DNA from 3 places in the Peribacillus sp. Aquil_B1 genome. Region 1 is predicted to be linked to each of the others. Evidence: riboswitches for the same ligand, from Rfam matches in the RefSeq annotation. Region 1 holds a riboswitch; each other region holds the start of a gene.
What was found. Region 1 has a riboswitch for cobalamin ahead of MPH60_RS11435 ((2Fe-2S) ferredoxin domain-containing protein). Riboswitches for the same ligand answer to the same signal wherever they lie in the genome.

Region 1 (6,475 bases):
TTGAACCCCACCTGCTGTATCTCAATCGCTAATTCCCTTGCATCACTTGTACCCGCCAAGAACAAAATCATTTTGATGTCCCCACCACTTGCCCATCATGATCGTGGTGATGATCATGGTCGTGGTGATGATCATGGTCATGGTCGTGGTCATGGTGATGATCATGGTCGTGGTCGTGATGGTGATGATGGTGAGCATGTCCATGTTCCTCGACATGTTTACGATAGTTTTCCAAATCACGCGCCCCGCTTGACCTGCCTTCACTGGCTTCAATTACTCGTTCTTGCAGAATGTTCTGTAAGGTTTGATGATATCCAAAATACTTTGCCAAAATGAATTCTCGATCATGATATTGCTCTTGATAGCCTTTCAGCATATCCTCCATTCTTTCCATCAACACACCTGTGAAGAGGAAATATGGCAGCATCACTACTTTTTTTGCCCCTAATCGGATGCATCTTTCAATACCTTCATCAACGTGCGGGTCCGTTACACCCATGAAAGCAGTTTCAACCCATTTAACGTTTAATTTTTCCCATAATAACCGTGAAATTTTATATATATCACTATTTGCATCAGCATCACTGCCACCTCGGCCAATTAGCAATATCGCTGTCTCAGAATGTTCAGTGGCCGTATCGAATCCCGCTTCCTCCAGACGGTCTGTCAGGATCGTCAATACATCATGGTGGACCCCGATCGTTTGGCCATATGTGAATTTCACTTCTGGATACTTGGTTTTCCCATCCTCTATTTCAGCTGGGATATGTAATTTCGAATGTCCTGCATGCAATAAAATGATCGGTATGACAATAACTTCAGTAGCCCCTCGTTTTACACAATTATCAATTCCTTTGGATATATTCGGTGCCGCAAATTCCAAGAAGCACGTTTCCACCAGGAAACGCTCGTCCATTGCCGGAATCATATTTTCAATAAAATGACGGACTTCTTCATTTCCCGAAGCCAACCGGCTTCCATGTCCTACGAACAAAACTGCTTTCATTTACTTTCCCCCTCTTGATTAGTCTTCACAAGGCGCAGGCTCTATGTTTATTTTGGGAGCGATGTCCTGATAAGAAAAATTCTGTATCTTTTTCGAACGTTTGAAGTATTTAAAAAGCCGCTCATTTGGATGGGCATTTTGCTTATACTCCCCGACAATGTCCGTGATCAGTTCAACAAGCTGTTCCGGTTCAATGCCTTCCGCAACCGGCTGACCCGGATGGGCTGTTCTTCCAACCGGTTTAGCTCCAAGAAATAAGTCGAACTTCCCTTTTCGGAAGACAATCCCGATATCATCCATCACAGCACTATAACAAGCCATCCCACACCCATTAAAACCGATGTTCAGTTCCTTGGGCATTTTCATTCCGCCAAGCACCCTGTGTATTTCATCTGCATAAGGAATGGATTCCGCTTTTTCACCATCACAGAAATCACAGGCTTTTAATGTCAGTACATCTCCAATCGGCGACAAAAGAAAGTTTGCTGATTGCAATTTCCCCGTAATGACTTCCGGATCCGTTGTCGGGATCTTTAAGACGATTTTATGATTTGGCGTGTATTCCATCGTTCCCTTTTCCCCGACAACTTCCGCAAGTGTCATCATTTGATTGGGAGTGAATTGTTTATTCGCCACACCTGGACTAACGGCAAGTTCGAATACTGACTCCATTTTTTGCTGAACAATCGGCTGAATGGATTGCTTAACGGTTTGACCCTTGACTCTTGACAGGGCCTCCATTGCCATTTCAAAGGAGGCTGGCTTCTTTTCTGGTGCTTTTGTAAGCAATCCAACTCCTCCAGCGGACTCGGTTAAGGCTTCTTGATCTAATGCCCACGGTTCCGCTTCTTTTTGAAGTCGTTGATGCGGCTTCAATGTTTGCTTTTCCGAATTCAACGTATATTTTCTCTGATAGCCTCTTGGTGTGATGATTTTGTCATCATACAAAAAGGTGGATGAATTACCGATAATGACGGTGGTCAACATTCCAATATCGTGATTCAACATATCCTGCAAATTGGTTATGACAATATCCTGCCTATCTCGATAAGCACTTTTCACCAACCCGACAGGTGTATCCGGCGAGCGGTAGCGAAGGAGAATTTTCTGTGTTTCAACAATTTGCCGGGTCCGCCTGCCGCTGCGCGGATTATAAAGTGCAATGACAAAGTCTGCCATCGCAGCTGCTTCAACCCTTTTAGCAATCAGTTCCCAAGGAGTTAAATGATCACTGAGGCTGATCGTACACGAATCATGCATGACTGGTGCCCCAAGTAAAGACGCACATGAGTTGATTGCAGATATGCCAGGAATGACTTCAATGCCCACTCCTGTTTCTTCTTTCCAGCCTTTCTCAATCAATACTTCATAAACCAGCCCTGCCATCCCGTAAACTCCAGCATCCCCACTGGAAATCACCGCCACTTTCTTTCCCAGCTCCGCTTGTTTCACTGCTTCCTGTGCACGTGATACCTCTTCAGTCATCCCCGTACTAATGATCGTTTGATCTGTAAGCAGTCCCTGAATGAGTTCAACATAAGTTTTATAACCAATGATGTAGTCACTTTCTTGAAGGGCTTCGACGGCACGTTTGGTAATGTGTTCAAAATTCCCGGGCCCAAAGCCCACGACGAATAATTTACCGTTTGTACTCATTAAGACATCTCCTTTTACGCTTTGTTCTTTGAAATACCCGTATGAGCAGGAAAATCTGGATTAGGTGTCATTTCCCCATCATTGAATTGATAGATCATCTGTGAAACAAACTCACCTTCATCGATATTACTGACGATCTGCCGACCGAAATCAGGCGTTTCCACTCGATACCAGTTTCCTTGCGGATAGGCAATCACAACGCAGGCATCCTTACATCTTCCGTTACAGCGTGTCCTGGTTGTATGGATTTTCAGATCCAGTCCTTTTGAAGTAATTTCATCACGAATCGCTTGGATTACTTCTTCCCCGCCCTTTTTCATGCAGCTGCTTCCATTACAAATCAACAGATGTGTATTTGTACCCGTCAAGTTCCAAGTAGTCATCTTCTTCCTCCTGAGTTCAGGGAAAAGGCAAAATAAAAAACCTTAACATAAGAGTCAAGGTTTAAAAAACTATATGAATGAGGAGCCAAAGGCAAGCATGCCAAATCCTCCCAAAATCGTCATAGTCCTTCTACCTTTCCCTCCGAAAAGTATCATGCAATTTTAAAAGCAGGTTTCCTGGCTTACGCTTCATTTTACTTTGTCCCTTCCCGGCAACAATGCCAGTGGCTATCGACAATTTCATCAGCGTTTACAGTAGCGGGGGCTGCATCGGATTTTCACCGATTTCCCTATTATCCCTTGCTTATTCACACAAGGGCACTTTTAAAATGAAATATTTGGTTTTATTATACATTTCTAACTAACTTAATCTATCATATAACAACTTTATCAAAATTCAATAGTTTATTCCGACTGTTTAGAAAAGTTTAATCTTGTAAAACCAGTTAAAATCCTTTCCTTGCAACAAACTTCGTCCCGAAAAAAAAGATAGTGTAGCTGGAATTATTTCTTTATGGTACACTATACGAGAAAATTTTCAAAATAATTACATAAGTTTCATGGTGTTGAATTTCTCGGAATTCAGCTTAAAAGGGAAGCCGGTGAAAATCCGGAGCGGTCCCGCCACTGTAAAGGGAAGTCCTATTACTTTAACTTTAATCCACTGTCAAATGAGATGGGAAGGATGTAATGGGATGATGAACCAAAGCCAGGAGACCTGCCATGAAGCGTGAAACTGTTTCAGCCTACGAGGATGGGCGTGCGGATCAGGCAGAATGGCCCATGGTTGGTTCATACTGCAAAATTCCTGTTCATTACGCACTTCTTTCCTATGAGAGAAGTGCTTTTTATGTTGGGCGCCGCTTTTCTTCTCAAGATTGATCAGAAAAATTTTAAAAGTGTTGAAAGGAGAAAGAATGAAAAGAACCAATTGGAAAATCATTTATTTTGTCATCTTACTGCTTTTTGTCCCGAACCGGGCAATGGCCATGCATATCATGGAGGGCTTTTTACCCATTGAATGGGCCATATTCTGGTGGGCCGTAACGCTTCCATTTTTAATCATGGGTTACCGTTCCATCAGGTCCAAAGTAAGGGAAAATCCAGAAACTAAAATGATACTTGGCCTATCGGGTGCATTTGTATTTATTTTATCGGCCCTAAAGATTCCTTCCGTTACGGGAAGCTCCTCACACCCTACGGGTGTTGGTTTGGGTTCCATATTATTCGGGCCTTTGGCCATGAGTGTCGTTGGCTCCATCGTTCTGTTATTTCAAGCTGTCTTACTGGCTCACGGAGGCTTGACGACATTAGGGGCCAATGCATTTTCCATGGCCGTTTGCGGACCGTTCATTGCTTACTTCGTCTTCAAGGGCGCAACTAAATTGGGGTGGTCTTTTTCACTTGCCGTTTTCTTGGCGGCTGCTTTTGGAGATTTGGGAACCTATGTAGTCACTTCCGTTCAACTTGCTCTTGCTTTTCCATCCGAGGTAGGAGGATTCATGGCTTCTTTCAGTAAATTTGCAGGCATTTTTGCCCTGACCCAAATTCCCTTGGCAATCAGTGAGGGGTTATTGACAGTCGTCGTGATGAATTTCTTAAAAAAATACAATCTAGGTGAATTGAAATTGCTGCGAGTTTTATCAAAGGAGGCCCGTTAATATGAAAAAAAGTCTACTGCTGCTTTTCCTGGTTGTCATTCTTGCAACCATACCGTTAATCACCCAACAAGGAACGGAATTTGGCGGTGCCGACGGTGAAGCTGAGGAAGCCATCACTAAGATCCATCCGGAATACAAGCCATGGTTCAACAGTATTTGGGAACCGCCAGGTGCAGAAACCGAAAGCTTATTATTTGCGCTGCAAGCTGCAATCGGAGCTGGTTTCATCGGTTATTTCATAGGTGTAACGAGACAAAGGAATAAACAAACCAAACAAGAAATTCCCGAAAAATCGAAGCATGTTACTCATTGATAAATATGCCTATTTCAATGGGCTAAAGGATGTACATCCGTTAGAAAAGATGGTTTTTTCACTTTCCATATTGCTATTTTCGTTAACGGTAAGGGATATGACCGTTTCGCTCATCACTTTTACGGTGATGAGCGCTTTAATCATTTTTGCGGCAAAAATCCCGCTTTCCTATTATCTGAAATTACTTCTATTGCCAGGATTTTTTATACTATCGGGAACAATTACCATTCTTTTTTCTTTCACAAGTAAATTTACATCGATATCGAATATATGGTGGTCCTGGAAGGTCGGGAACTGGCAAATATTCATCAGCGATGACAGCGTCGGTACAGTGGCCAATTTGATCAGTGTCGTATTCGGCTGCATCAGCTGTTTATATTTCCTTACCTTAACTACACCGATTACCGTCATCCTATCCGTGCTGCGAAAATTTAAAGTGCCTTCCTTATTGATCGATTTAATAGAATTGACCTATCGCTTCATTTTTATTTTTTTAGATACAGCTTTGGCCATTCACCAAGCACAAGCTTCACGGCTCGGGTATGTTTCGTTAAGGAAAGGCATACGATCTCTCGGATTACTAATCTCGTCTTTATTTTTAGGAGTATTGCAGCGCTCTGGGCAATTGACGATGGCCATGAACGCAAGAGGCTACCAGGAGAACCTTTCCTATATCGAGGATAGTTACACTTATTCCTCACGGAATTGGCTGATCACGATTATAATATTAGGAAGCTTAATCTTTATTAATGGATATTTGTAAATTGGAGGCAACCCAACAATGGACGAGCATATTTTTCATATAGACGGCCTCACCCATCAATTCGCAGATGGAACGTTCGCTTTAAACGAACTGTCGCTAACGATTCAACATGGTAAAAAGATAGCGTTATTAGGTAATAATGGTGCCGGCAAATCGACTTTATTCCTCCATTTAAATGGTCTTTTACAACCTACGGCAGGAAAGATCAGATTTAAGGGCAAGAAAATGAAATATGACCGTAAGTCATTATTATCATTACGAAAGCAAGTCGGGATTGTTTTTCAAGATCCCGACTCGCAGCTCTTTTCCGCTAATGTTCAACAGGATATATCGTTTGGACCGATGAATTTAGAATGGGATAGAATGAAGGTTCACGAGAAAGTAAATTGGGCAATGGCCCAAACGGAAGTAACGGAACTGAAAGACAGACCTACCCATTTTTTAAGCCTTGGGCAAAAAAAACGTGTCGCTATTGCGGGGATACTCGCCATGGAACCCGATGTCTGGCTCTTAGATGAGCCTACTGCTGGATTGGACCCTTATTTCTCTAGACAGATCATGGCTCTGCTGGACAGTATCCACGACACTGAAAAAACGATTATTCTATCAACTCATGATGTTAATTTAGCTTATCAATGGGCTGATGAAGTCGTTGTCATGAACGATGGTAAGGTCATATATCAGGGGGATCCT
Region 2 (6,475 bases), on a different contig from region 1:
TACATAGAAAAGAGTGGGGGAATTCATAGCCTCCCCTTGTAGACGGAGCCTTTCGATGGGAACATCGGTCATTTCCACATCGTTTTCCTCCCCGGTGATGATGATGACTGCATCGATATCCTTATATTTCTTCAAGGCCCATTGCGAAGAGGTGTCAAGTTGTTCCTTTACATTCCCTTGTAACAGGTGGCGGCTTATTTCATCGTCTTCGAGTTCAACATATGGATAAGCGCCAACTCTGTATATTTCATCAATCAGCTCTTTCAATAATGGTTTCGTGTTGATATGGCCCCGTATGAGGATTCTCTCTTTTGGCTGTAATTGTATCGAATGATGAATCAGCCTGGCTGCAAGCTTCGTTATTCGCTCATCCTTCATCTGTCTGTCCCTTATTTTTCGAGGTCGCGAAGAGTATCAAGAGCTTCTTCGACGTGGCCTTTGACTTTTACTTTCCGCCATTCTTTGACTATCTTACCATCCTTATCAATCAGGAAAGTTGAACGTTCAATGCCCATATACTCCTTACCGAAATTCTTCTTCAATTGCCACACATCAAAGATTTTAGCCGCTTCATGATCTTCATCAGCCAGCAGCAGAAAAGGCAATCCATGTTTTTCGATGAATTTTTCATGACGTGCAGCTGGGTCTGGGCTTACCCCAATGATGACAGCGTCCAATTCCTCAAAATGCTCATTATGGTCCCGGAAATCACAGGCCTCAGTCGTGCATCCTGGCGTCATGTCTTTTGGATAAAAATATAATACGATATATTTCCCCTTAAAATCCGATAGGGACACCATTTCGCCATTGTTTGCAGGGAGCTTGAAATCAGGTGCTTTTTCTCCAATTTTAACAGTCATATTGAACCCTCCATTTCTTTCATTATGGTAAGAGTACCCAATAATTGAAAGAAACACAACTTTCATTTATCCTTCCTATCTTTGTGCTCCAAATCGATCACCGTCCGGATCACGAACGCTGCCGGCAGTGTATAACCGATGAAAGCCTGAATCGTAGCTATCATCCTGCCCATGCCAATCGGGGCTATATCTCCATACCCTACAGAAAACATCGTCATCGCACTAAAATAAAAAGAAGTCTTCAACTGTTCATAGAAAGTGCCGTCCAATCGATTGCCCATATCAAGAATCACCGAATGATTCTGAAGTTCGTATAATAAATAAATCAGTGCAAATCCGACTAATATCGTCGCATATAAATTACCAAGCCAAAGCATATCCTCCAGAGAAAACTTCTTTCCTCCCGACTCAACAAGAAATAACGTACGAATGCTCATCACCATGCAAAAAATGATTCCTGCAATCAAGATGTAGAAAGTCATCCCCCACGCCCCATTTCAAAACGCCACTTCCTCTATACATACTCCCTGTCCAAACAATATATTCTTTTTTAGGAACAGACCCCATCCTCCTGCACAATTAATAACCGGATACTTTCCTGAATCTTTTTTCCATGTTGACCCTTTTGGTCGGATATGTTAAGATTGCCTAAATTTTTATAATAGTTTTTATTTTATAAATTTTTAGCCTGCAAACAGTTATCAAGGCAGGTTTTGTCAAATTTCATATGTGGAAATAGGTTCCTAATTTTAAATTGGGATTAAAAGGGAAGTCCGGTGTAATTCCGGCACGGTCCCGCCACTGTAATGGGAGTGTTAGCGTCAACCAATATGCCACTGATCAACAGATCGGGAAGGCCCGCCGCTAATGTTAATCCCTAAGTCAGGAGACCTGCCTATTTCGACAACACTGTTTTAACCTACGGGAGATAGGGAGGTGTTAGGGACCTTATAATTGTAAGGGGCATTTTTGCATGCCTCTTTATTTTAAGCATTTCTAACTTTCTCTTTTGACTGTTGGGGATGCTTTTTTTATTGTTCAATCAAATGAATTTAGGAGGATGGGAATTTTGAAAAGCAGTAGTTTGGGTTACCCTCGAATCGGGGAAGATCGTGAATGGAAACGTACATTAGAAGCTTACTGGTCTGGTAAAATCGATGAATCAGAATTTACGGCACAACTAAAAGCCATCCGTTTAGGCAACTTACAAAAACAGAAGAAGCGAGGCATTGATATCATTCCTGTCAACGACTTCACTTGCTATGATCAAATGCTCGATATGTCCGTCATGTTCGGTCTTGTTCCTGAACGTTATTCAGCCTATGAAAGCGGAAGCGTTCCCCTTTCCGTTTATTATTCAATGGCTCGCGGAAACAATGATGAAGTCGCTTCCGAAATGACGAAATGGTTCAATACGAACTATCACTATATTGTCCCTGAATTAAAGGTGTCACAGCTGACGTTAACAGAAAATAAACCACTTGCAGCATATCGGGAAGCCAAGGAAATGCTAGGGATAGAAACGAAACCCGTGTTGATCGGTCCTTATACTTTCATCTCCCTTTCAAAAGGCTTTAAAAAACAAGATATCCCTGGCATCATCCTGAGCCTGCTTCCCCTATACATGCAAATCCTGCGGGAGTTGGAGCAAGAAGGCGTGAAGTGGGTTCAAATGGACGAACCTTCACTTGTTTCATCGATTTCCAAAGAAGATATGAAAACTGTTACTTACCTCTATGAAAAACTGAATGAAGCAGCACCAAACCTGAACATCATGCTGCAAACATACTTTGATGCCGTGGAACATTACCAGGAAGTCATCGAATTACAAGTTCAAGGAATCGGTCTTGATTTTGTACATGACAAAGGTAGGAATCTAAGCAACCTGAAAGCATTCGGCTTTCCGAAAAACAAAGTGCTTGCTGCAGGTGTGATTGATGGAAAAAACATTTGGCTTTCTGATTTATCAAAAAAAATCCAATTGATCGAGACTCTTAAGTCATTGGTAGCCGAGGACCAAATCTGGCTTCAGCCCTCTTGTTCCCTGCTTCATGTCCCAGTGACCGTTCGTAATGAAACCGCCCTTTCAAAAGAAGTGAAAGCGGCCCTTGCTTTCGCTGATGAGAAACTTGAGGAAATCACACTCTTGGTCAAAGGGAATAATCAAGGCTTTGAAGCAATTGCCGAAAAAGTCGATGCCAATAAATTTACGGTTCAAACGTTAGCAAGTTCAAATGCCCGGAACTATGGAACTGTACAATCCAATGTCGAAAAGGTTAAAACCAGGACCCCCGGCCGTCAGCTTCCATTTAAAGAGCGTTACCAAAAACAACAGGAATTTTTCAAATTGCCTTTTCTCCCTTCGACTACGATCGGAAGCTTTCCGCAAACATTTGAAGTTAAACAAGCACGCGGGAAATTTAAAAGAGGAGAATGGACCGCTTCGCAATATGAAACATTCGTTAACGAAGAAATCGGCAGGTGGATTGAAATCCAAGAAGAAATCGGTTTGGATGTCCTTGTTCACGGGGAATTCGAACGGACGGATATGGTTGAATACTTCGGCCATAAGTTAGGCGGATTCGCCTTTTTAGAAAAAGGTTGGGTACAATCCTATGGATCCCGCTGTGTGAAACCGCCAGTCATCTACGGCGACATCCATTTCATCGAACCGATGACAGTCAGGGAAAGTGTATACGCACAATCACTGACGAAGAAGACGGTAAAGGGAATGCTTACAGGTCCTGTAACGATTTTGAACTGGTCATTTGTCCGTGATGATATTTCCAGGGAGAATGTTTGCTATCAGCTGGCGCTCGCTTTGGAAAAAGAAGTCATTGCATTGGAAACCGCTGGAATCAAAATGATTCAGGTTGATGAGCCTGCACTTAGAGAAGGTCTGCCATTGAAAAAAAGCGATCGCGACGAGTATTTGAACTGGGCTGTGAATTCGTTCTTGATATCGACATCAAGCGTGGAGGATACAACCCAAATTCATACGCATATGTGTTATTGCGACTTCAACAGTTTCATGGATGTCATCTCCTCCCTTGATGCCGATGTAATTTCCATCGAAACATCCCGTAGTCATGGAGAGCTTGCTTCCGCATTCGAGGAAAAGACGTATGAAAAAGGTATTGGCCTGGGTGTGTATGATATTCACAGCCCGCGTGTGCCGGCAGTGGAAGAAATGGTCGATATGATTGAACGTGGGATCAAGGTATTGGATAAAGACCAGTTTTGGATCAATCCCGACTGCGGCCTGAAAACAAGGGGCATCCCGGAAACCGTCGCTTCCCTGAAAAACATGGTCGAAGCAGCAAAAATCGTCCGTGAAACCCTTTTGGCCAAACCAACAGCCCAATGATTGAAATGAACGCTGCCCATCCAACAAAGAAGTCACGGACTTTTTTAACCGACCTTGTTTTTCCACCGGATACAAATCATCACAATACCATCTTTGGCGGGAAAGTAATGGCCTATGTCGATAAAATAGCTGAGGTGCAAACATTGCAAATCACATCATATTTTTTGTCACTAATATCAATGCAATTCTCAATGCAATTCTCTGAGTAAATAACATCAATAAACGCAAAGAAGGGATAGCTTAATGGCTATCCCTTAAATTCTCTATCCGCTCCCGTTAGTTAATAAATTTGTTGTCTGTTTTTATTGAGTGTCTTCGTCGCTTTTGTACTCCAAAATCTCACTTGGCTGACAATCCAAAGTCTTACATATCGCTTCTAATGTTGAAAACGAACCGCTTTTGCTCCCCCATTTTTCAGAATGGAAATATTCGCCATAGTAATTCCAACCCTCTCCGAAAGCTCCGTTACGCTCATTTTTCGTTTTGCTAACATCACATCAATATTAATTATAATTGCCATATCCCCCACCTCAGACCGTCAAATCATTTTCCGATTTTATGTTAATCGCTTCTTGTAGAAGCCGTTGGAGGATAGCAGCAAAAACGGCGATAACCAACGAGGCAAAAATGATGATGAGTCCCATTAATCCAATAGGAGGGTCAACTTTCTTTGCTATAAAATGAAAGAGTGGCAAACCTAATACATACAAACCACTGATTGTAATCGCACAGCACTTTATGTTCTTTAACGCCTTTACAGATAATTTCGAGAACGCTGTGTTCTCGTCAATGTACCGTACAAGGTTGAAAGCCTGATAGAGAGCAACGTAAAAAGGAATAGCCGCTCCATACATCACGATGAAAATGAGATATTTCATTAGGGCAATATTGGGATACAATTTTGCTGCGAAATTCGCCATATGGGGAACTAAAAATATACACAATGCAAGAACTGGGATTCCTATAAAAATAATAGCTAGCTTTAAAAAGAGTGTCGTAACTCGTTTCATAAAAAGTACCTCGTTAATTACATTTTCTCAAACCGTTAATCATTTTTTGAATTAATATCTGGGACATTTTTTAATGGCTTTTGAAGTGCATCCACAATGGCTGCGATGATACTTGTTGCCAAGATGCCCATTAGACCTAGAGATATTGGACCTGCTGGGTCGTCTCCTGTGAATTGAACACGCACCCTTAAATAAACTATTGCTAAAAAAATGAAGAAAATGACAGTAAAAGTGCATTTTTTAATTACCTTTAAAGATTGAAGAGATAACTCAGAAAAAGCATTATTCTTTTCGATATAGGTTAAAAGTTTAAATATTTGATACAACGCGACAGAAAACGTAATACATATTCCATATGCACATACCAAAAGTGGATATAGCGAATAATCACCTGGGCGCTCTATTGCATCTCTTCTGGCTGCTTCAGGCAACCAATAGATACATAAAGCAAGCACTGCAATTCCAGCCAGAAAAATAATTACCTTTAAGAAAGTGGTTGAGCCTCGTTTAACATTCATTTAAAACACCTCACTTATTTAGTGACAATCTGATTTTAGCATATTATTTATCGATTAACAATAAATTAGTATTGTTTATTATTATATTATTATTGTTATCAACAAAAATAAAAAGCATTTCTCATTACAAAGAAATGCTCTTACTTTCCACTACTTTGGGTTTTCCCGGGTTTAAAAAACCCCATATCTGTTCCTCCTTCATAATTCACAGTAAAAATCACACTGTACAATAATTATTTCCAAATTCGAGAAGTGGTGTACGAAATCTTGCTTGAATTTTAATAAAAACATCAAAGAGTGTAGTAATTTCAAGGAAAGAAAAAACGTGCAATTCATGTGTGAATTCACGTCAAAAATGTATTGTGAAATTGATTTTTGCAAGATAGATTGAAAGAAAGAATAAACGCAACTAAACAAAAACCCCTTCAACATGAATGCTGTTGAAGGGGTTTCTTTCAGTTCCCTGCCCCGCGGTACCTCTTCACTCCCTGATTCCATATGAATACGGATATCACGAAAAAGGCTACCCCAATTACAGGTGTGGCAAATGCATATGCATACCACTCTTCTTTTCTAAGGAAATAAGATGCCGGATAGACACCAACAAACGCGAATGGCAGCACCCATGTAAGGACAAAACGAATGACCTTATTATAAATATCAACAGGATAGCGCCCATAGTTCCCGATATTGTACATCATTGGCATGATGGAGGTTTTC
Region 3 (6,475 bases), 1.4 Mb from region 1:
GATTTCTTCGAGATGAATCAAACTGCGGAGCATCGTGCTTTTTCCTGAACCGGAGGGGCCGATTACTGCAACCACATCGTTTTTATTTACATCAAAGGTAAATTGTTTTAATACATCAAGTTTGTCATATGACTTTTTGAGGTTAGTTACTTCAATTATAGCCACATTCGCCACCCCTTCTTATTCAATATTTGAACCTTCGTTCTAGAAATTTAAAGAATACTGTTAATATGAGCGTCATGATTAAGTAAATGATACCTGCTAAGAAAAATGGAACAATTGTAAAGTCACGATTCACTGCTGTCTGCGCAAAGTGTAATAGTTCCGGTACAGCAACTGCATAGAGCAGCGCAGTATCCTTAACAAGTGTCACCGATTCATTGGAAACGGCCGGAAGCGCCACGCGGAACATTTGAGGCAGAATTATTTTCCTCATTGTCTGCCATTTAGTCAACCCCAATACTTGGGATGCCTCATATTGGCCTTTATCAATAGCGAGAAGACCTCCTCGGAAAATCTCGGCATAATAGGCAGCATAATTTAAAATAAAGCCCAAACATGCAGCTACAAAGCGATCCAAAACCATATATTCGCCAATCACGGGAATCATCGGAAGCCCGAAACAGATAAATAGCAATTGAAGCAACAGCGGTGTACCGCGCATCAAGTAAATATAGGTATGGGCAAGCCAGGCTAAAGGCTTGATTTTGCTTCTTACAGCCAGAGTTAGCAAGAAGCCCAAAGGAATGGACAAGACTATGGCGATCAAAAATAAGAGGACCGTCATCTGTGCCCCTTCGAGCATAGGCTTAAGTATTGATAAAATATAATCTGCGGACATGAATGGATTCCCCCAAAAACAAAACAGGGTTTCCATAGGAAATCCTGTTTGCTTAATATTGTACGTTCAATTACTTTAATACCTTATTTTCCCCGAACCATTTCTCAGAGATTTTTGCGGCAGTGCCGTCTTCATTCAGTTCATCAAGTGCACCTTGAAGCTGCTTCAGAAGATCTTCATTCCCTTTTTTCACGCCAACTCCATATTCCTCTGGTGCAAGTGATTCTTCAAGAATCTTAAAGGTTTCTTTTTCTTTGGACATGTAATATTTTATAACAACTTCATCAATGACGACAGCATCCACACGGCCAGATTTCAGGTCACTTAGAGCCAATACGTTATCGGAGAATTCCGTGATCGTCTTGATTTTAGAATTAACCGGATTAGCATTCAATGCATCTGAAGCGGAAGAAAGCGATTGAAGGCCCACTACTTTTCCTTTTAAATCATCCAGTTTAGTAAGCTTCGAATCTTCACGTGTAACAACCACCTGTGCATTTTTTAAATAGGGCTTTGTAAAAAGAACCTTCTCTTTACGCTCATCCGTAATGGTGTACCCGTTCCAAATGAGGTCTATACGACCACTGCTTAGTTCGGTTTCTTTTGTTTTCCAGTCGATGGGTTGAAATTTAACCTTTACCCCCATTTTTTCTGCAGCAGCTTTGGCATAGTCAATATCAAAACCAGTGATTTTGTTATTCTCATCTCGGAATCCCATGGGGGCAAATTTATCGTCGATGCCAATCACCAGCGTGTTGTCTTTCTCCTCCTGTTTGGAAGAACATGCTGCAAGAAGTGAAAATACGGCTACTATTGTCAGCATAATTGTCGCTATACGTTTCATATTAAAACCACCTTTGACTTAAGTATTACTCTGTATACTTTAGTTTGCTAATGTATTAGAGAGATAAAATATCGTAATATAAAGTTAACACAATATTAAAATGAATGTCAACGGAATTATTTAGTGTATTAGCACGCTAAAGGATTTGTTTTTTCCCTGAATTAAAGTATAACTTCACCCCATTTAATACCAGGTAGACATCTCCTTTCTAACTTCGTATTTATAACAAAAAAAGACCGATGGGAGCATAACACCCATAAGTCTGTCTAGTAAATACATGTAGTTAAAAATCTTTTAAAAAGATTGCAGGAAGTTAGCCCGGCAGTCTTTTCTGATTTTCCCCCTTATTAATTGATAGCAATAGGAGTTTAAAGGACTCCCTTCTCCATTTATGTTAATTTAACGAGATTCGCTAATAGCTTCCTTAGTTCTTATCCATTAGTTATCTTTCGAACCTCATTATAGAATAGATCGCAACACTGAAACAATCATAGGAAAATGGGTAAAACCTGCCTTGTGGTTATGATTATTAGTTTTTATTTATTTCAATAGTCTTTCCCCTAGACCGTACACTTACAAAAACAAAAGAAAAGGTCAATAAAAGAAACAGAACAACTCCTAGAATTTCAAAATCAAGCTCCGCCCAAGGATTAAAGAATGTGAAGGCTTGATAAAAGGACACTCCGTATGCTAGAACGACAATCACCCATCCCATTACTCTTGAAGCGGCTTGTCCGAGTTTGTTTGTTTGATTAATCATTCGATACACAATCAATGAATCAATGGTATCGGTAATCATTATCCCTAACATAAAAACGAGTCCCAAAACCAAAGGCATGTACTCGCCCGAATTACCAGCCGCAAGAGACCAAATAGCTGTTTGACTTACAGTCTCAGCAGCCAGAGCAAATAAAGCCCCCACTATAATAATGAGAAAAGGATTAGTTGTTCCTTTCGCAATTTTTGAAATAAATTTCCCTTTTATCCCACTCAGTTGAAACTCGTCATTATTAGCTTTTGTACGTAGAAGATTATAGAGATTTATTGTTCCTATTAAAAATAGAGAAGTGATTGAAACCCATAATGCAAATTGATTAAAATAAGCCGGAAATGTAAAGTCGTTCATTACCATCCCAAGAATAACGGCTATAATCGCGACAACTCCTCCGTGGCCAAAAGCAAACAATGTCCCTACCCAGCGTGCTACTGGACTGCCCATTCTCCAGTTATATCGAGTTTGTCCATCGATAAAGGCTAGATGATCCGCATCTAATCCGTGACGAAGACCCAACACAAAAACAAAAAATATAAGTGACAGATTTTCCATACATAAAATCCTCCTAGTTATATGAATACATTAACAATAAAAAGCCCTCAACCTTTAACAGATTGAGGGCTTTATGGGTACGTTAAATAAACGACAAATTGACAGGATACAATTGTCTATTATTACGTACACCACTCCTTTCCGCGAAGAGTTCGGTGTGCATTCTAGGTAGGTCTCCTGGCTTTTAGATCAACGCACTCCATCGTCTTCCCCAACTATATTGTTGAGTGACATAAATGATAGAGAACTCCTTAATTACAGTGGCGGGACCGCTCGGGACTTACACCCGATTCCCTTTTATCCCTTGTTTCTCAAGGGCACCTAGTTGCTTAAAATATAATATTTTAACTCATTATACTAATTATACTTAGAAATTAACATCATATTTTTTAAAGAAATCTATTCAATGAAAATAGGTGAAGAAGTATAAAAACCCTTTCTGCATACATTCTTGAAAAACATTTGTTAAAATAAAGCATCAATTAATTGAAAGGAGCTATCATGTACGACTTCCTAAATAAAATTAGCCAATTTTTCTCTGATCCAGTCTTACAATTGACGAATAGTTCAATGGCCTTTCCTCTTATCGGGGCCTTACTATTAGGGATCCTCGGTTCCTTAGCACCCTGTCAGATTACTGGGAATTTCACTTCTATAGCCTATTTTGGAAATAAAGCAGTGGGGAAAAAAGCCCCTTGGGTGGAAATATCCTTATTTATCCTGGGAAAACTATTGGTATATTCCCTCTTTGGAGTTTTAATTTGGTTATTAGGAAGAGAGTTTCAATCTACCTTAACCACCTATTTCGCATATTTTCGCAAAAGCATTGGATTCTTAAACATAATTGTTGGCCTTTTTCTATTAGGTTATTTAAAATTCATTTGGATTTCGCATCTTTTTAAGTGGAGGGGATTCCGGAATTCAAACGGGAAATTAGGAGCCCTTTTATTAGGCATAAGCTATTCAGTCGCCTTTTGCCCAACTATGTTTGTCCTATTTTTTGTACAACTTATGCCTTTAGTATTATCTAATACATATGGTTTTGCCTTGACACCGATTTTTGGGATTGGGACTGCTTTACCCCTTATTATCACCCTATTATTAATTTGGAGTTTTGGCGCAGAGGGTTCTTTAATAAAAAAAGGGAAGAAGTTTGGCAATACCGTTCAAAAATGTGCAGGGGCGGTTATCATCATTATAGGTCTTCTCGATATCGTCACGTATTGGTAGATTACTATTAAAATAAATAAAAGCCAGTCTCTTAAAAAAGAACTGGCCGTTATTACTATTACATTCTTTTTGCTCCTAAATATCTCTGTTTCCAATAACTATTATCCATGGAGGAAATACCTACACCTGATGAGGAGCTGTGTATGAATTGATTATCCCCGATGTAAATACCCGCATGGGAGGCACCAGGTTTATAGGTTTCATAAAAGACTAGGTCCCCAACTTGTGGTTTGGATACCTTTGTCCCCTTCTTATAAATTTCCGCTACCGTTCTTGGCAAAGTGATATCTGTACTTTTTTCGAATACGTACTTTAGGAATCCGCTGCAATCAAAACCTTTTGGTGTACTCCCGCCCCAAACATACGGTACATTCATATATTTTTTTGCTTCCTTCACTAACGCTGTAGATTTATTGCTTGTATTATTCACACTAGCTACCTTGGTTGTCTGCTTTTTTACGCCCAATGCCTTATACGTATTCGGACCTACAATTCCGTCAGCTTTCAAGCCTTTGCTTTTTTGAAACTTTACTACCGCACCTTTAGTAACCGTCCCAAAGTACGTAGTGGTATCTGTTTTAAAATATCCCTTTTTCTTTAAATTCTCTTGTAATTGTTTCACATCTGTATGAGTCATTCCACTTTTTAATGTACGATCTCCTAATGCAGCATTACTGACCAATGGATTTGATAGTAACAATCCCGTCACTACAACTGACGCTATAATTTTTTTCATTTTCTATTTTTCCCCCGATTAAGTTCTTTTTTTATTATTCTATCATCCTTAAGTGATACCTGAATTTACATTATCGTTACAAAATTATGCAGAATGTGTGCACAAATGACAAAACACCTATAATAACCCAAAAAACGATATGACTATTGTGCACCATGAAATTAATTACAATTTTTATGTAAACTCCTTATTTTCTACATATTTTGTTGTTATGTTTCTTGTAGTTCCTTAAAAATTTTCAAGGAAGCTCAAAATAACAATAGGTAGGTGGATTTTATGTGCGGTTTTGTTGGATGTGTTCATAATGGACCTAAAGCCATACATTCTGATATAAGGGAAAAGTTGAAAAAGATGAATAACATTATTACCCATAGAGGCCCGGATGATGAAGGGTATTTTTTCGATGAATTTGTAAATTTTGGTTTTAGAAGATTAAGCATCATCGATATAGATAACGGAAACCAGCCCCTCTCATATGAAAATGAAAGATACTGGATTATCTTCAATGGCGAAATTTATAATTATATTGAACTAAGGAAGGAATTAATCGATAAAGGCCACGAATTTACGACAGATTCTGATACCGAAGTCATTATAGCCCTCTATAGTAGTATAAAGGAGCAATCCGTTCGTAAACTGCGTGGGATGTTCGCTTTTGTCATTTGGGACAAAGAAGAAGAAAAACTTTTTGGTGCAAGGGATCACTTTGGGATAAAACCCTTTTTCTATTGTGAGCAAGATGAAACTACTTACTTTGCGTCCGAGAAAAAGAGTATTCTTACGGCAATCAGTGAAGAGTTAGACGTAGATTCTTTACAACATTATCTTAGTTTCCAATATGTACCGGAGCCTTCGACGCTAACTAAATCGATTAAAAAGCTACCACCTGGACATTTCTTCACTAAAAAACCAGGGGAAAAAATGGACATAAAAAAATACTGGAAACCGAATTTCCAACCCTCAAATATGGAAGATTCCAAATTAATCAAAGAAGTCCAAGATACCTTGATCGACTCAGTAAACGTACATATGAGGAGTGATGTTCCAGTTGGTTCCTTCTTATCTGGAGGAATCGATTCTTCATTTATCGTTTCAATTGCGAAACAGATTAATCCTAAAATTAAAACCTTTTCGGTAGGTTTTGAAAGAGAAGGTTATAGTGAAATAAACGTTGCAGAAGAAACGGCCAACGCTCTGAATGTAGAAAATATTAGTTATGTAATAAGCCCTGAAGAGTTTCTTGCTGAGCTACCAAAAATCATTTGGCATATGGACGACCCTTTAGCAGATCCTGCAGCTGTGCCTTTGTACTTTGTTGCGCGGGAAGCGAGGAAACAAGTCAAGGTTGCTTTGTCCGGTGAAGGTGCAGATGAATTGTTCGGCGGTTATAATATATACAGGGAACCTCAATCCCTTCGCATGTTTTCCTATATTCCGTCTCCAGTAAAACATGTTTTAAAAGCCCTCTCCTCAGCACTTCCAGAGGGAGTAAAAGGA

Region 2: linked by a shared signal. The riboswitch ahead of metE (5-methyltetrahydropteroyltriglutamate--homocysteine S-methyltransferase) and the one ahead of MPH60_RS11435 ((2Fe-2S) ferredoxin domain-containing protein) in region 1 are both predicted to bind cobalamin.
Region 3: linked by a shared signal. The riboswitch ahead of MPH60_RS04505 (HoxN/HupN/NixA family nickel/cobalt transporter) and the one ahead of MPH60_RS11435 ((2Fe-2S) ferredoxin domain-containing protein) in region 1 are both predicted to bind cobalamin.

What each region holds. Positions count from the first base shown of each region.
Region 1 covers NZ_JAKXEE010000001.1:2,328,812-2,335,286, forward strand. The annotation lists gene cobK (precorrin-6A reductase) at 1-71, opposite strand, end outside; gene MPH60_RS11425 (sirohydrochlorin chelatase) at 68-1,006, opposite strand; gene cobJ (precorrin-3B C(17)-methyltransferase) at 1,025-2,662, opposite strand; gene MPH60_RS11435 ((2Fe-2S) ferredoxin domain-containing protein) at 2,677-3,045, opposite strand; cobalamin riboswitch at 3,196-3,386, opposite strand; cobalamin riboswitch at 3,590-3,785, shown strand; gene MPH60_RS11440 (hypothetical protein) at 3,769-3,927, shown strand; gene MPH60_RS11445 (energy-coupling factor ABC transporter permease) at 3,963-4,706, shown strand; gene MPH60_RS11450 (energy-coupling factor ABC transporter substrate-binding protein) at 4,708-5,019, shown strand; gene cbiQ (cobalt ECF transporter T component CbiQ) at 5,006-5,782, shown strand; gene MPH60_RS11460 (energy-coupling factor ABC transporter ATP-binding protein) at 5,801-6,475, shown strand, end outside.
Region 2 covers NZ_JAKXEE010000005.1:4,240-10,714, forward strand. The annotation lists gene MPH60_RS23825 (aminopeptidase) at 1-378, opposite strand, end outside; gene bcp (thioredoxin-dependent thiol peroxidase) at 390-860, opposite strand; gene MPH60_RS23835 (potassium channel family protein) at 923-1,342, opposite strand; cobalamin riboswitch at 1,581-1,773, shown strand; gene metE (5-methyltetrahydropteroyltriglutamate--homocysteine S-methyltransferase) at 1,921-4,227, shown strand; partial or broken gene MPH60_RS23845 (acyl-CoA thioesterase) at 4,224-4,376, shown strand; gene MPH60_RS23850 (helix-turn-helix domain-containing protein) at 4,604-4,747, opposite strand; gene MPH60_RS23855 (DUF2975 domain-containing protein) at 4,758-5,237, opposite strand; gene MPH60_RS23860 (DUF2975 domain-containing protein) at 5,273-5,755, opposite strand; gene MPH60_RS23865 (ABC transporter permease) at 6,211-6,475, opposite strand, start outside.
Region 3 covers NZ_JAKXEE010000001.1:913,105-919,579, reverse strand. The annotation lists gene MPH60_RS04520 (amino acid ABC transporter ATP-binding protein) at 1-165, opposite strand, end outside; gene MPH60_RS04515 (amino acid ABC transporter permease) at 185-841, opposite strand; gene MPH60_RS04510 (amino acid ABC transporter substrate-binding protein) at 912-1,685, opposite strand; gene MPH60_RS04505 (HoxN/HupN/NixA family nickel/cobalt transporter) at 2,215-3,012, opposite strand; cobalamin riboswitch at 3,163-3,352, opposite strand; gene MPH60_RS04500 (urease accessory protein UreH domain-containing protein) at 3,514-4,242, shown strand; gene MPH60_RS04495 (C40 family peptidase) at 4,301-4,978, opposite strand; gene asnB (asparagine synthase (glutamine-hydrolyzing)) at 5,255-6,475, shown strand, end outside.